3 regions of the Pseudomonas sp. DWP3-1-2 genome follow, and region 2 is predicted to be linked to each of the others. Evidence: riboswitches for the same ligand, from Rfam matches in the RefSeq annotation. Region 2 holds a riboswitch; each other region holds the start of a gene.
The links. A riboswitch is a leader RNA that binds a small molecule or an ion and turns the genes downstream of it on or off. The one in region 2 is predicted to bind cobalamin.
Positions count from the first base shown of each region.

Region 1: linked by a shared signal. The riboswitch ahead of cobO (cob(I)yrinic acid a,c-diamide adenosyltransferase) and the one ahead of cobW (cobalamin biosynthesis protein CobW) in region 2 are both predicted to bind cobalamin.
Region 3: linked by a shared signal. The riboswitch ahead of ACP7B0_RS13160 (ABC transporter substrate-binding protein) and the one ahead of cobW (cobalamin biosynthesis protein CobW) in region 2 are both predicted to bind cobalamin.

Region 1 is NZ_JAFCTZ010000002.1:570,539-575,214, forward strand. Features, by position in the region: gene ACP7B0_RS08475 (PQQ-dependent sugar dehydrogenase) at 1-1,046, opposite strand, end outside; cobalamin riboswitch at 1,154-1,373, shown strand; gene cobO (cob(I)yrinic acid a,c-diamide adenosyltransferase) at 1,479-2,090, shown strand; gene ACP7B0_RS08485 (cobyrinate a,c-diamide synthase) at 2,087-3,382, shown strand; gene bluB (5,6-dimethylbenzimidazole synthase) at 3,379-4,029, shown strand; gene cbiB (adenosylcobinamide-phosphate synthase CbiB) at 4,026-4,676, shown strand, end outside.
Region 2 is NZ_JAFCTZ010000001.1:496,108-500,783, reverse strand. Features, by position in the region: gene cobN (cobaltochelatase subunit CobN) at 1-192, opposite strand, end outside; gene cobW (cobalamin biosynthesis protein CobW) at 196-1,260, opposite strand; cobalamin riboswitch at 1,374-1,596, opposite strand; cobalamin riboswitch at 1,675-1,889, shown strand; gene ACP7B0_RS02410 (CbtB domain-containing protein) at 1,992-2,177, shown strand; gene ACP7B0_RS02405 (CbtA family protein) at 2,187-2,888, shown strand; gene ACP7B0_RS02400 (cobalamin biosynthesis protein) at 2,866-3,297, shown strand; gene cobM (precorrin-4 C(11)-methyltransferase) at 3,334-4,080, shown strand; gene nfuA (Fe-S biogenesis protein NfuA) at 4,198-4,676, opposite strand, start outside.
Region 3 is NZ_JAFCTZ010000004.1:282,242-286,917, forward strand. Features, by position in the region: gene ACP7B0_RS13155 (FecCD family ABC transporter permease) at 1-180, opposite strand, end outside; gene ACP7B0_RS13160 (ABC transporter substrate-binding protein) at 177-1,193, opposite strand; cobalamin riboswitch at 1,402-1,592, opposite strand; gene pcsA (phosphatidylcholine synthase) at 1,778-2,497, shown strand; gene ACP7B0_RS13170 (hypothetical protein) at 2,636-2,806, shown strand; gene ACP7B0_RS13175 (DUF72 domain-containing protein) at 2,818-3,561, shown strand; gene ACP7B0_RS13180 (CatB-related O-acetyltransferase) at 3,745-4,476, shown strand; gene ACP7B0_RS13185 (alpha/beta hydrolase) at 4,477-4,676, opposite strand, start outside.

The DNA.
Region 1 (4,676 bases), on a different contig from region 2:
TCGGCGAACACCAGTCCAAGAGAGGCCGTGTGCGGGCCGACGGCATAGTCCGGGGCGATAGCCTTGGCGACCAGTTCGGGGTTTTGCGGGGTCACGCGCACATCCACATTCTGGCCGTAGTAGCTATAGGGCCAACCGTAGAAGCCGCCATCCTGCACCGACGTGATGTAGTCCGGCACCAGATCGCTGCCGATTTCGTCACGCTCGTTAACGGCTGTCCACAACTTGCCGGTGGTGGGTTCCCAGTCCATGCCGTTGGGGTTGCGCAAGCCTGAGGCAAAGATGCGATGGGAGCCGGTGGCTGCATCGACTTCCCAAATGGCGGCGCGACCTTCTTCAGCCGCCATACCGTTCTCCGCGACGTTGCTGTTGGAGCCGACCGTCACATACAGCTTGCTGCCGTCCTTGCTGGCTATGACATTCTTGGTCCAGTGGTGATTCAACGTGCCGCCGGGAAGGTCCACGACCTTGGTAGGTTGCGCACTGATGGAAGTCTGGCCGTCCTGATACGGGAAGCTGATCAGTCGATCGGTATCAGCCACATACAGTTTGTCGCCCACCAGCGTCATGCCGAACGGTGAGTTAAGGTTTGCCAGGAACACCGTGCGGGTTTCAGCAACGCCGTCGTGATCCTTGTCGCGCAACAAAGTAATGCGGTTGGGGCTGGGAACTCCGGCACCGGCGCGACCCATGACCTTGCCCATGACCCAACCACGAATGCCTTTGTTGTCGTCAGGCTTGGGCGGTGAGTTGGTTTCAGCCACCAGCACATCGCCATTGGGCAGCACGTAAAGCCAACGCGGGTGGTCCAGATGCTCAGCGAACGCGGCAACCTGAGTGCCTTTGGCGGCGACCGGTTTCGCGTCCTTTTCCCAGCCCACGGCGGGCGCTATGTTGACCGTCGGGATCAGCGTCTTGTTCGGCTCCGGCAGCCTGGGCGACGGTCCGGTGCCGTCGCTGACCTGCAGGGTCGATGACTCACCACAGGCCGCCAGGCCTCCCGCAACCAGTAGCAATAGCGCTAACTGAGGTTTGAGCTTGAACATATTCGATCTCCATAACGGGCAATGGTCCAGTAAGTGATAGAGAGGCCTGAGCTTTGAGGGTTCAACCGGTTGCTGAGTTGATTGACGCTCCCGCCTCAAGCCACTACCCTGCGCCCTTTGTTTCAGGTGCTCAAAATCCCCGGATTGATTGAGTGAAACAGGGAAACCGGTACGGACGCTCAAGGCGACCCATCCCGGTGCTGCCCCCGCAACGGTAGATGAGTGAAGCTGTGCCTGATGCCACTGTGTTCGACAGACATGGGAAGGCGCACAGTCGGGAATTTCCCGCTCATGAGCCCGGAGACCGGCCTGATCCATTCAACAGCATCACGGCGGGCGATGCTCTGGCTCTGGGCATGACGAAAGTCGTGCTGTCAGCCACTGGCTGTTGCCTGCCGTCTGCTTTCGCGTGCCCTCAAGCGGAGAGCTGAGATGAACGAATCCCCCGAACGCGACGAACGCCATCTGGCGCGCATGCTGCGCAAAAAAGCCGTGATGGACGAGCGCATCGCCAGCGCACCCAACGAATGCGGGCTGCTGCTGGTCCTGACCGGTAACGGCAAAGGCAAGAGCAGCTCCGCGTTCGGCATGCTGGCCCGGGCCATGGGGCACGGCATGCAGTGCGGCGTCGTGCAGTTCATCAAGGGCAGCAACAGCACCGGGGAGGAGTTCTTTTTCCGACGCTTTCCCGAGCAGGTTCGCTATCACGTGATGGGCGAGGGCTACACCTGGGAAACCCAGGATCGTCAGCGCGACATCGCCGCGGCCGAGGCCGCCTGGGAAGTTTCCCTGGAAATGCTCCGTGACCCGGCCATCGGCATGGTGGTCCTGGACGAATTGAACATCGCCCTCAAGCATGGCTATCTGGACATTGAGAGAGTGCTCGGCGACCTGCAAGCCCGCCCGCCCATGCAGCATGTGATCGTCACCGGGCGCGGTGCGAAGCCGGAAATGATCGACATGGCGGACACGGTTTCCGAAATCAGCGTCGTTAAACACGCGTTCCAGGCTGGCATTCGTGCGCAGAAAGGCATTGAGCTGTGAGCGAGCCGCGTCACTGTCCGGCCGTCTTGATTGCCGCTCCGGCTTCCGGCCAGGGCAAAACAACGGTCACCGCTGCGCTGGCCAGGTTGCACCGTAATCAAGGCCGCAAGGTTCGTGTGTTCAAGTGCGGGCCTGATTTTCTCGACCCGATGATCCTGGAGCGCGCCAGCGGTGCGCCGGTGTATCAGCTGGATTTGTGGATGGTCGGTGCCGAGGAAAGCCGTCGCCTGTTGTGGCAGGCGGCGGGCGAAGCCGATCTGATCCTGATCGAAGGCGTGATGGGCCTGTTTGACGGCACCCCCTCCAGCGCCGACCTGGCTCGTCATTTTGGCGTGCCGGTGCTGGGCGTCATCGACGGCACGGCCATGGCACAGACCTTCGGCGCGCTGGCGTTGGGGCTGGCGCGTTATCAGCCGGATTTGCCCTTCGCCGGCGTGTTGGCCAACCGGGTCGGCACCGTGCGCCATGCGCAACTGCTCGAAGGCAGCCTGACGGAAGGGCTGCGCTGGTACGGCGCGCTGTCCCGGGAAACCGGTATCGAGTTGCCGAGTCGTCACCTGGGGCTTGTGCAGGCCAGCGAACTCAACGATCTGGACGTGCGTCTGGATGCCGCCGCCGAGGCGCTGGCCAGCACGTGCGAAGTTGCACTGCCGCCTGCGGTGACCTTTGCCGCGCCGGATAGAGTGCCCGCCGAGCCCTTGCTGGAAGGCGTGACCATTGCCGTCGCCCACGACGAAGCCTTTGCGTTCACTTACGGGGCCAGTCTGGATCTGCTGCGGGCCATGGGCGCTGAATTGGTGTTTTTCTCACCGATCCGCGATGCAGCGCTGCCGGATGCCGATAGCCTGTACCTGCCCGGCGGCTACCCTGAGTTGCATCACCTGGCCCTGAGCCAGAACACGACCATGCTGAACGCGATACGCCAGCACCATCAGGCGGGCAAACCCTTGCTGGCCGAGTGCGGCGGCATGTTGTACCTGCTTGATGCCCTGACCGATGTGGACGGCCAGCGTGCCGAACTGGTGGGGTTGTTGGCCGGTGAGGCCGTCATGCAGAAGCGTCTGGCGGCATTGGCGTTGCAAACCGTCGCATTGCCGGAAGGCGAGCTGCGCGGCCATACGTATCACCATTCGTTGACCAGCACCGAATTGCAGCCCATTGCCCGGGGCACCAGCCCCAACGGCGGGCGTGGCGCGGAAGCGGTTTATCGCGACGGGCGCATGACCGCCTCCTACGTACACTTCTATTTCCCTTCCAATCCTCAAGCGGTGGCGGCGCTTTTCAAGCCATGAATGATCAAGCGTTCAGCGCCGACGAGCGTGCGGCGGTGTACCGGGCTATCGCCGAACGGCGCGACATGCGCCATTTCAGCGGCGGCACGGTGGCCCCTGAATTACTGGCCAGACTGCTCGGTGCTGCGCATCAGGCACCCAGTGTGGGGTTGATGCAGCCGTGGCGCTTTATTCGCGTCACCGACCGAGGGTTGCGCGCGCGGATCAAGGCTTTGGTGGAGCAGGAGCGGATTCGCACCGCCCAGGCGTTGGGCGAGCGTGCCGATGACTTTATGAAGCTCAAGGTCGACGGTATCGATGACTGCGCGGAAGTGCTCGTCGCCGCGCTGGCGGATGACCGGGAAAAACACATTTTCGGCCGCCGCACCCTGCCGGAAATGGACTTGGCTTCGTTGTCCTGCGCCATCCAGAACCTGTGGCTGGCGGCGCGGGCTGAAGGGCTGGGGATGGGCTGGGTGTCGTTGTTCGAGCCTCAGGCCCTGGCGGATCTGCTGAACATGCCCGCCGGTGCGAAACCGTTGGCCGTGCTGTGTCTGGGGCCGGTGACGGAGTTTTACCCGGCGCCGATGCTGGTCATGGAAGGCTGGACGCAAGCGCGTGGGCTCAGTGAAATGCTGTACGAGAATCAATGGGGAGTGAGTCAATGAGTGTGGCGCTGATGAGCGTCGCCGGGGTGGCGCTGGATGCGTTGCTGGGCGAGCCGAAGCGGTCGCATCCGCTGGTGGCCTTCGGGCGCTTTGCCGATCGCATCGAACGGCGCTTCAATGCTGGCGGCCGCGGTTGGCGCAGTCATGGCGTCACGGCGTGGTTTCTGGCGGTGATCCCGCTGACATTGCTGGCCACTGTGTTGAGTTGGCTGCCGTATATCGGCTGGCTGGTGGAAATCCTCGCGCTGTATTGCGCCCTCGGCTTGCGCAGTCTTGGCGAGCATGTGGAGCCTGTGGCCCAGGCATTGCGTGCCGACAACCTGGAAGAGGCGCGTCGTCGAGTGGGCTATCTGGTCAGCCGCCAGACCTCGGAACTGGACGCCACGGAAGTGGCCCGGGCGGCAACCGAATCGGTGCTGGAGAACGGCAGTGACGCCGTGTTCGCCGCCTTGTTCTGGTTTGCCATCGCGGGTGCACCGGGCGTTGTGTTGTACCGATTGAGCAATACGCTGGATGCCATGTGGGGTTATCGCAACGAGCGCTTTGAGCGCTTCGGTTGGGCGGCGGCAAAGATCGATGATTTGCTTAACTACATTCCTGCACGTCTGGTGGCGCTGACTTACGCGTTACTGGGCAAGACCCGACTT
Region 2 (4,676 bases):
ATTCTGCACCTGCATGGGGTTGGCCAGGCGCAGGCTTGGGTAGTCTTGCGGTAATTGCTGCGCGGCCTCGGCCAGCAAGGCCAGGCTGGAATCGCCGCTACAGAGAATCACCAGCTCGGCGGGGGTTTGGCCCAGGTCGGCGATGCTGTCGTCCGGTACGAAACCACCGGGCTGGGTTCTCAGGAGGTGCATGGGTCAACCAGCAACCGCGGCACGAAGCTGTGCCTCAAGTACCGCAGCGTCCAGTTTCTGGCCGATCACCACCAAATGAGTCGCGCGCTCTTCGTCAGCGCCCCATGCGCGGTCAAAATGCTTGTCGAAACGGGTGCCTACCCCCTGAATCAGCAGGCGCATCGGTTTGCCCGGAATCGCGGCAAAACCTTTGATGCGCAGAACCCCGTGTTCCACCACCAGTTGCGTCAGGGCGTCGAGCAAGGCGCTTTCATCGGCCTGAGGCAGTTTGATGGAGATGGAGTCGAAGGCATCGTGATCATGATCGTCATGGTCATCGCCTTCGTGATGGTCATGGTGTGTCTTGCGGCCGTCGATATGCTGCTCCGACTCAGCCCCCAGCCCCAGCAAGACGCTGATCGGCAAACGACCGCTGCTGGCTTCGATGACCTTGACTGCGGGCGGCAGTTCTTCACACACCTCGGCGCGCACGGCGGCAATGCCTGCGGCATCGATCAAGTCGGCTTTATTGAGAATGACCAGATCAGCACTGGCCAATTGGTCAGCAAACAGCTCATGCAGTGGCGATTCATGGTCCAGGTTCGGGTCGAGCTTGCGCTGTGCGTCGACCTGATCGGGAAAGGCGGCAAAGGTGCCTGCCAGAAAGGCCGGACTGTCCACCACCGTAATGACCGCATCCACGGTGCAGGCGTTGCGGATTTCCGGCCATTGGAAGGCTTGCACCAGCGGCTTGGGCAGTGCCAGCCCCGACGTCTCGATGAGAATGTGGTCCAGGTCGCCGCGACGGGCCACCAGTTCACGCATGACCGGGAAGAATTCTTCCTGCACGGTGCAACACAGGCAGCCATTGGCCAGCTCGTAAACCCGACCGCTGGCTTCTTCTTCCGTGCAACCGATGGTGCACTGCTTGAGGATTTCGCCGTCGATGCCCAGTTCACCGAACTCGTTGACGATCACTGCAATGCGCCGCCCTTCTGCGTTGTCGAGCATGTGACGCAATAACGTGGTTTTGCCAGAGCCCAGAAAGCCGGTGACGATGGTGACGGGAAGTTTGGCCAGTGTTTTCATCAGGTGCCCTTTGGCAAAGCGGCGGGCAAACAGGACGAAAACCCGGCGACCAGGCGCAGGGTTCGATTCGCCACCGGATCACCCCGCCCGGTTGTAGTGAGAATTCGTCGGGCTTGTTTGCCCGAATCGAGGCAGGTCTCCTGGCTTGCGGCTGCGGATGGAGAGCCCATCAGCTGTTCATGACGCCTTCCCGCTCGTCGCAGTGGCTGTGCCGTGAACCTGACCGCTTACAGTTGCGGGGGCAGCCGCGGCATTGACCGCGTTCCCTTCTTAGCTGTGCCTGACCAGACTGCATGGCAACGGTTGCAGCGCACAGAACCTCGAATGCGCAAGGCTACGCAGTGACCCTCGGCAGGTCAATCACAAGCCGGCACATGGCGCTATCTGATTGACGCTCAACGTCGGCCCATGCTCTCCTGTACGCCTTGTTCGGGTGCCCTTCACAGGGTGAAACGGGAAACCGGTGCGTTCAGGCCTCATGGCTTGAGCAAGTCCGGCGCTGCCCCCGCAACGGTAAATGAGTGAAGAGCCAGATCCACTGTGCTGCTTAGGCATGGGAAGGTGACTCTTTGAGGTTGAGCAATCAGCCCCTCACAAGCCCGGAGACCGGCCCGACATGAAACACATGACAACCTGCGGTGGGCAGGCGCTGTTGAATCTCTTCTGACGTCCGTCAGCCGGGTTTCTTTGCGCGTGTCCCACCTTTTGCCGACATCCAAGAGGGACGCGCCATGTCGATCAGCACCGCCCGCCACGCCGCCAGCACCGTAACCACCCAGACCCAGCGCCTGACCGCCGCCATCAGCGCCGCCATTCTCGGCGCCTGCCTGGTCTATTTTGCGGGCTTTTCCCACATTGACGCCGTACACAATGCTGCCCATGACACGCGTCACAGCGCTGCCTTTCCTTGCCACTGAGAACCGATCATGTTCAAGAGAATTGCTCAAACGGCGGGTTTCACGGGCCTGCTGGCCGCGTTGCTGCTGACCCTGCTGCAAAGCATCTGGGTGGTGCCACTGATTCTGAAAGCCGAAACCTACGAGAATGCGCCCGTCGAACAGGTCCATGAACACGGCGAAAACACCCCCGCCAGCCATGTTCACAACGAAGAGGCGTGGTCGCCGCAAGATGGCTGGCAGCGCGTCGTATCCACCACCGGTGGCAACCTGGTGGTCGCCGTCGGTTTTGCACTGATGCTGGCAGGCCTATACACCCTGCGAGCGCCAGGGAGCACGGCACAAGGCGTGCTGTGGGGGTTGGCGGGCTTTGCCGTGTTTACCCTGGCGCCGACCCTCGGCCTGCCGCCGGAGTTACCGGGCACCGCGGCGGCAGACCTGACCCAACGGCAAGTCTGGTGGATCGGCACTGCCGCCTCCACCGCGGTAGCCCTGGCCTTGATGGTGTTCGGCAAGCATTGGCTGCTCAAGGTGCTGGGCGTGGCGATCCTGCTGGTGCCCCATGTCATCGGCGCGCCACAGCCGCCCGTCCACGAAAGCCTTGCGCCTGAGGCGCTGGAATCCCGATTCAAGATCGCGTCATTGTTGACCAACGCGCTGTTCTGGATAGCCATGGGCGTGATCAGCGCGTGGCTGTTCCGTCGCAACAATGCCGAACTTGATCACGCCTGATCAATTGCAACCGACGTTGGTGGCCGGCATCGGCTGCCAGCGTGGCTGCTCTGCGCGCACACTGTTTGAGTTGATCGAGCCTACTCTGGAGCGTCATGGATTGCAGCTGCAAGACCTCAGTGCCCTGGCGTCTATCGACATCAAGAGCAATGAACCTGGATTGCTTGAGCTGGCTCGCCAGTTGGGTCTGCCGCTGATATTTTTCAGTTCGGCGCAGTTGGCGCCTTTCGAATCGCAGTTGACTCACCGCTCGCCACTGGCCTTTCAGCACACCAAGTGCCACGGCGTGGCAGAGAGCGCGGCACTGGCTTTGGCCAGTCGCTCGGGTCCGGCAACCCTGTTGATACCCCGACTTAAAAGCCAGCAGGCAACATTTGCCTTGGCCAGCGCCCTGGCCCAGGGCCGATAATCGTCCCCTCACCCCGCTATAGATTCTGGAGTTTCCATGACCGTTTTTTTCATCGGCGCAGGCCCCGGCGACCCGGAGCTGATCACGGTCAAGGGCCAACGTCTGATCCGTAGCTGTCCGGTGATCATTTATGCCGGATCGCTGGTGCCAACCGCTGTGCTGGAGGGCCACAACGCCATTCAGGTCAGCAACAGCGCCGAGTTACATCTGGAACAGATCATTGCCCTGATGAAATCCGCTCATGAACAAGGTCTGGATGTGGCACGGGTGCATTCGGGGGACCCGAGCCTGTACGGCGCTATTGGCGAGCAAATCCGTCATCTGCGCGAATTGAACATTCCTTTCGAGATCGTTCCGGGCGTCACCGCCACCGCTGCCTGCGCCGCCTTGCTAGGTGCCGAACTGACGCTGCCGGATATCTCCCAGAGCGTGATCCTGACCCGCTTTGCCGACAAGACCTCCATGCCACCTGGCGAAGAGTTGGCAAGCCTGGCGCAACACCGAGCCACCATGGCGATTCATCTGGGGGTCAACAACCTGCACCGAATCATTGCCGAACTGCTCCCTCATTACGGCAGCGACTGTCCGATTGCAGTGGTGCATCGTGCCAGTTGGCCGGATCAGGATTGGGTGCAGGGGACGTTGGCGGACATCGAGGGCAAGGTTCAGGCCAAAGGTTTCAGGCGTACAGCACTGATTCTGGTAGGTCGGGTATTGGCTGACGACAACTTTGGGGAGTCTTCGCTGTATCGTGCGGGGCATGCGCATTTGTTCAGGCCGTGATTCAGAGCCCTTTGCTGGAGCGAGGCGTGGCCGCGAAAGCGTTATTCCAGGCGATAAACAGGTCGACTGGAATTACGATTCGCGGGCAAGCCTCACTTCAACATGAACACTCACACGTTAGTAATAAGCGTTTTCTTTCTGCGTATGATCGGTAACGTCACGCACACCACTCAGTTCCGGGATGCGTTCAAGCAAGGTGCGCTCGATGCCTTCCTTAAGCGTTACATCAGCCTGACCACAACCCTGGCAACCGCCACCGAATTGCAGCACCGCGATGTTCTTCTCTTCTTCTTCGATGACGTCGATCAGCGTGACCTGACCACCGTGGCTGGCAAGGCCCGGGTTGATCTCGGTTTGCAGGTAGTAACTGATGCGCTCATTGATGGGGCTGTCGGCGTTGACCATCGGGACCTTGGCGTTAGGTGCCTTGATGGTCAGTTGGCCGCCCATGCGGTCAGTGGCGTAATCGACGACGGCATCATCGAGAAACGCCTCGCTGAAGCCATCAATCCAGGCCGTGAAGCTTTTCAGGCCGATAGCCTTGTCTTCCGGCTTTTCTTCGCCCGGCTTGCAATAGGCAATGCAGGTCTCGGCGT
Region 3 (4,676 bases), on a different contig from region 2:
ATCCAGCACAAAACCGGCCCCCCACAACTTATTGGCCAGCACTTGAAACACCAACGACAGGCTGACCGGCGTTTCACCGATGGCAATGCCCGCCAATATCGCGGCCAGCAAAACAGGGATGACCCAGGCCGCGTGCAGACATACCCTGCGCACGACCTGGCCGCCGGTCACGGCTCTCATTGGCTCAGGTCAACCCGGTCGATGGCGTCGGCCAGTTCGTTGATGCCGTCAAACATGCGCACCGAGGCCTGCATGGCGTCGGCATCAAGGATCACGATGCGATTGTGTTTCACCGCGTCCATGTTTTGGGTCACAGGATCGGTCTTCAGGAAGTCGAGTTTTTTCTGGAAGTCATCAGCGGGGAAGCGACGGCGATCCATGCGGGCGATCACGATCACCGTGGGGTTGGCCCTGGCGATGGTTTCCCAGCCCACGGTGGGCCATTCTTCATCCGACTCGACCACGTTACGCAGCCCCAGCGTATCCATCATGAACCCCGGAACACCCTTGCGGCCGGCCACAAACGGGTCAACCTTCAGGTCTGCGCTGGAAAACCAGAACAGCGCCGAAGCGTCCGTCAACTGCTTGGCCTTGACACTGGCCTGAGCCTTGGCGAGGCCAGCACGCAAGTGTGCGGTCAATTCATCGCCACGGTCTTGCACGTCAAAAATCTGCGCCAGCTGCGTCACGGTCTTGAAGAGGCTGTCGACGGAAAAGGGCTTGAGCCGCGTGCCATCGGCACCGATCAGATTGTCTTTGCCCTCGCAATCGGAAGGCATGATGTACGTCGGGATATTCAGTTCGCTGAACTGCTCGCGGGTGCCCACAGCGCCTTGCGGGCCGACCATCCATTCAAACTGCACCGGCACAAGGTCAGGACGTTTGCTGATCACCGATTCAAAACTGGGCTCGTTGTTGGCCAGGCGCAGGATACGGTCGTTCACGTCCTTGAACTGCGGCAGCACCGTGTTGAACCACAGCGACGTGCCGACCACTCTATCGGCCAGCCCCAGGGAGTAGAGGATTTCAGTGCCAGCCTGACCGATGGTCACGGCTTTGCCCGGCGCTTTATTGAACGTCAATGGCACGCCGCAGTTATCGACAGTCAACGGATAGTGCGTCGGACCGGCGGCCAGGGTCAGCGCGGAAAATCCCGCACTGGCAAGCAATACGACAAGGCGAGGCAAGGGCATGAAACGCTATCTCCATTCGAACACGTGTCCGGACGGCGGTGTGAGGGCAGGAGAAACATCAGCCGCCGTTGCTGGCGACGAGCCATGGCCGGTCCGGCAGCAAACGGTCATGTACCCGTTCTGACGAAAGTCCTCCCCGGACACCCCGCCGGTGGGTCAATTGCCAGGCTGCACAAAACAGGATCGCACGCTCGCGCGCGGTCTTTTTTCGGGCAGTCCTGAGTCGGCAGGTCTCCTGACTGATGCGTCATCGCCATGCTCCCACCTTCCCGGGCGGACCCAGTGGCATAAAGGAGCGGCTCTGCATCTACAGTTGCGGGGGCAGTTCCGGTTAATGACCATAGGCCATCATGGATTCCCTATTAATCCCGTTTGGGAACCGACGGGCGGCATGGTAATGGATTACAACCGGACCGGGGAAGTTTTACCGCGGGCCAGTTTCTGGCCCGAGGATGGCCGTATGATGACGGATCGGTGAACCTTATCGACCGCCAGTCGGTCGATACATGCACGCTGACTGAGGGTGCCGATTAAAAATCGGCATGACGACGCCCAGCCTGCCTTATTTTTCGGAGATGCTCCCTGTGATATCGACTCAACGCACGGCCTGGCTCAAAGCCTGGGGTGCACATGCTTTCACCGCTACCGGCGTGGTCATAGCGTTCATGGCAACCATCGCGCTGTTTGAAGACCAGCCCAAGGCCTGCCTGCTCTGGCTGGGCCTGGCGCTGGTGGTGGACGGAGTCGATGGCTCCCTGGCGCGCAAATTCAACGTCCAGACAGTATTGCCGGGTTTCGACGGGTCGGTGCTTGATCTGGTCATCGACTACCTGACCTACGTATTTATTCCTGCGCTGTTCATCTACCACTACATTGATCTGCCGGACCACACCACATTGCTCTGTACGGCAGTGATTCTGGTGTCTTCGCTGTTTTGTTTCTGCAACCTGGAAATGAAAAGCAAAGACAACTATTTCCAGGGTTTTCCCGCCGCCTGGAACGTGGCAGCGCTGTGCATCTACATCATTTCGCCGGGCCCATGGGTGGCCTTGCTGACCATCTTCGGCTTGGCGCTGCTGACCCTGACACGCATGAAATTCCTGCACCCGTTTCGCGTGCGCCGCCTGATGCCGCTGAACATCACCGTCACCACCGTCTGGCTGGTGTGCAGCGCCTTGCTGGTGATCGATCATCCGGCCCAAAGCCCGACGGTAATGATTGTCTGGCTGGCGATGTCGGCTTACTTCCTGGGTATTTGCCTGTGGCGAACTTCGCTGGAATGGCTAGGGAAATTGCGGGGTTGATGCGGGTGGCGAGCACGAGTGGCGGTAATGTTTCGCTCGCCACATCATCACCGGTCGTCCAGTAAGTTCGAACTCCCGCCATGCAGCCCTTTCCAAATCAAGTCAGTCCATTCATTGACTTGTTTTTGTGAGGGCACCATGAGCACTCGACCTGTCGCTACCCAAACCCCCGAATCGCCGGCTCCTGATCCTGGGGAACCCGAGCACGAGGCGCGCCCTGACGATGACGTGCGCAACGCCGAGGACAACGAAGTGGAACCGGATGATCCGGATATCGCGGGCAATGACGGTTCTGGCACGCCGAGCTAGCAGGGTTGCTGATGCGTCATGATCCTCCGCCATCGCCTGTTTATGTGGGCTGCGCTGGCTGGAGCCTGCCTCGGGAGCAATGGCCGGCTTTTGCTGAGCCGGGTTCCCACTTGCAGCGCTACGCCTCGCGTTTTTCCGGGGTTGAAATCAATAGCTCGTTTTATCGCCCCCACCGTTTTCAAACTTACGTCCGCTGGGCCGATTCGGTGCCGGATGGTTTTCGGTTTTCGGTCAAAGCCCCCAAGTCGATCACCCACGAAGGACGCTTGCAGGGCTGCGACCAAGCCTTGGACGAATTCATGGCGCAATGCAGCGGGCTTGGCGAAAAGCTGGGTTGCTTGTTGGTCCAGTTGCCACCGTCGCTGGCGTTTGACCCTCAAGTCGCGCAGGCTTTTTTTCAGGCACTGCGAGCGCGTTTTTCAGGCAGCGTCGTTGTTGAACCGCGACACCCAAGCTGGCTGAACGCTGAGGATTTGCTGGTAGAGCAGCGCGTCGGCCGGGTGGCTGCAGACCCGTCGCCTATTACGAGCCATATGACACCGGGCGGCTGGCAAGGCGTGCGTTACTGGCGTCTGCATGGTGCGCCGCGTATTTACCACAGCGCTTATGAACATTCCCGATTGCAAACGCTGGCCGCCGACCTGCTGGATTCCCACCGCAGCAATAGGACTGTCTGGTGCATCTTCGATAACACTGCCAGTGGTTTTGCCGTGGGCAATGCCTTGGAATTGCAGGGGCTGTTGGCGGGCGTATAGGGCGCTGACGCGCTGGGTGTTGCGGGCAGTCGTGGGGAGCCCTCGCCACGAACAACTTTTGGGATTCGCGCTGCATGTGCGATGATTCCCGACTTTGTGTGGGATTACACCTAGGCTGACGTAGGAAAACTCTATTAGTGTCCTGGAGTCGCCGGCCCACCTGTTATCTGTGGAAACCGGACCATGAACTTCTTCAAACGAGCGCTATTGGACAGAAAGCTGAAGAAAGCGCTTTCGAAGAATCAGTGCCGTCTGGACAGCGGGATTAAAGGCCTGCGTCGCGATACTGAGCTGACGCTGGAACACGGCGTGAAGCTGCATCGAATCAAGATTCTGTCTCGCCAACTGACCATCGGTGCCTACACCGATATTGTCAGCGGCTCCGAACTGCATGACGTCTCCTGTATCGGGCGCTATTGCTCGATTGCGAAGAACGTCACCATTGGTCAGAACCGTAGGTCCCATCCGCTGAGCGGGCTGACGTCCCATAGCGGGCTGGTGAGCCTGCGCCAGAAGCAGGGCGGTATTGCCCCGCATCACGATGGGGTGAAGCAGACCCGCATCGGCCACGATGTGTGGATCGGCATGGACGTGCTGATTCTGGAGGGCGTGACCATCGGCACGGGCGCGGTCATCGGCGCGCAATCGTTGGTCAACAAGGACATTCCGCCTTACGCCATTGCAGTTGGCTCACCGGCGCACGTGGTGCGGTACCGTTTCGATCAGGCCACCATTGACGGTCTGCTGGCCAGCCAATGGTGGAACCTGCCCCCACAGCAACTGGCCGGTTTACCCATCGAGGACCCGCAGGCGTTGCTCAGGGAACTGGATGGCAACGTCGCGCCGGCCTGTCATCCGGGGCAGGTGGTGGTGCGCAGCAGGCCGTTCAACGTGAGTCATGTGGAACCGCAGTGATCAGCCTCGGGGCAGGTTCGCCGTCTCCGCGCCTGTTCTGGATTCAGCGTTTGCGGCATGAGTCGACTGCTCGCGAGATCTGAACAGCGCCTCAATCGCTTTGTCATAGGCTTGTCGACCCAGCCTCATGCTGTTGTTGTGGGTGCCGCCCGGCACCAGCAGCAGTTTTTTCGGCTCCTGGGCCGCCGCATAAAGCTCTT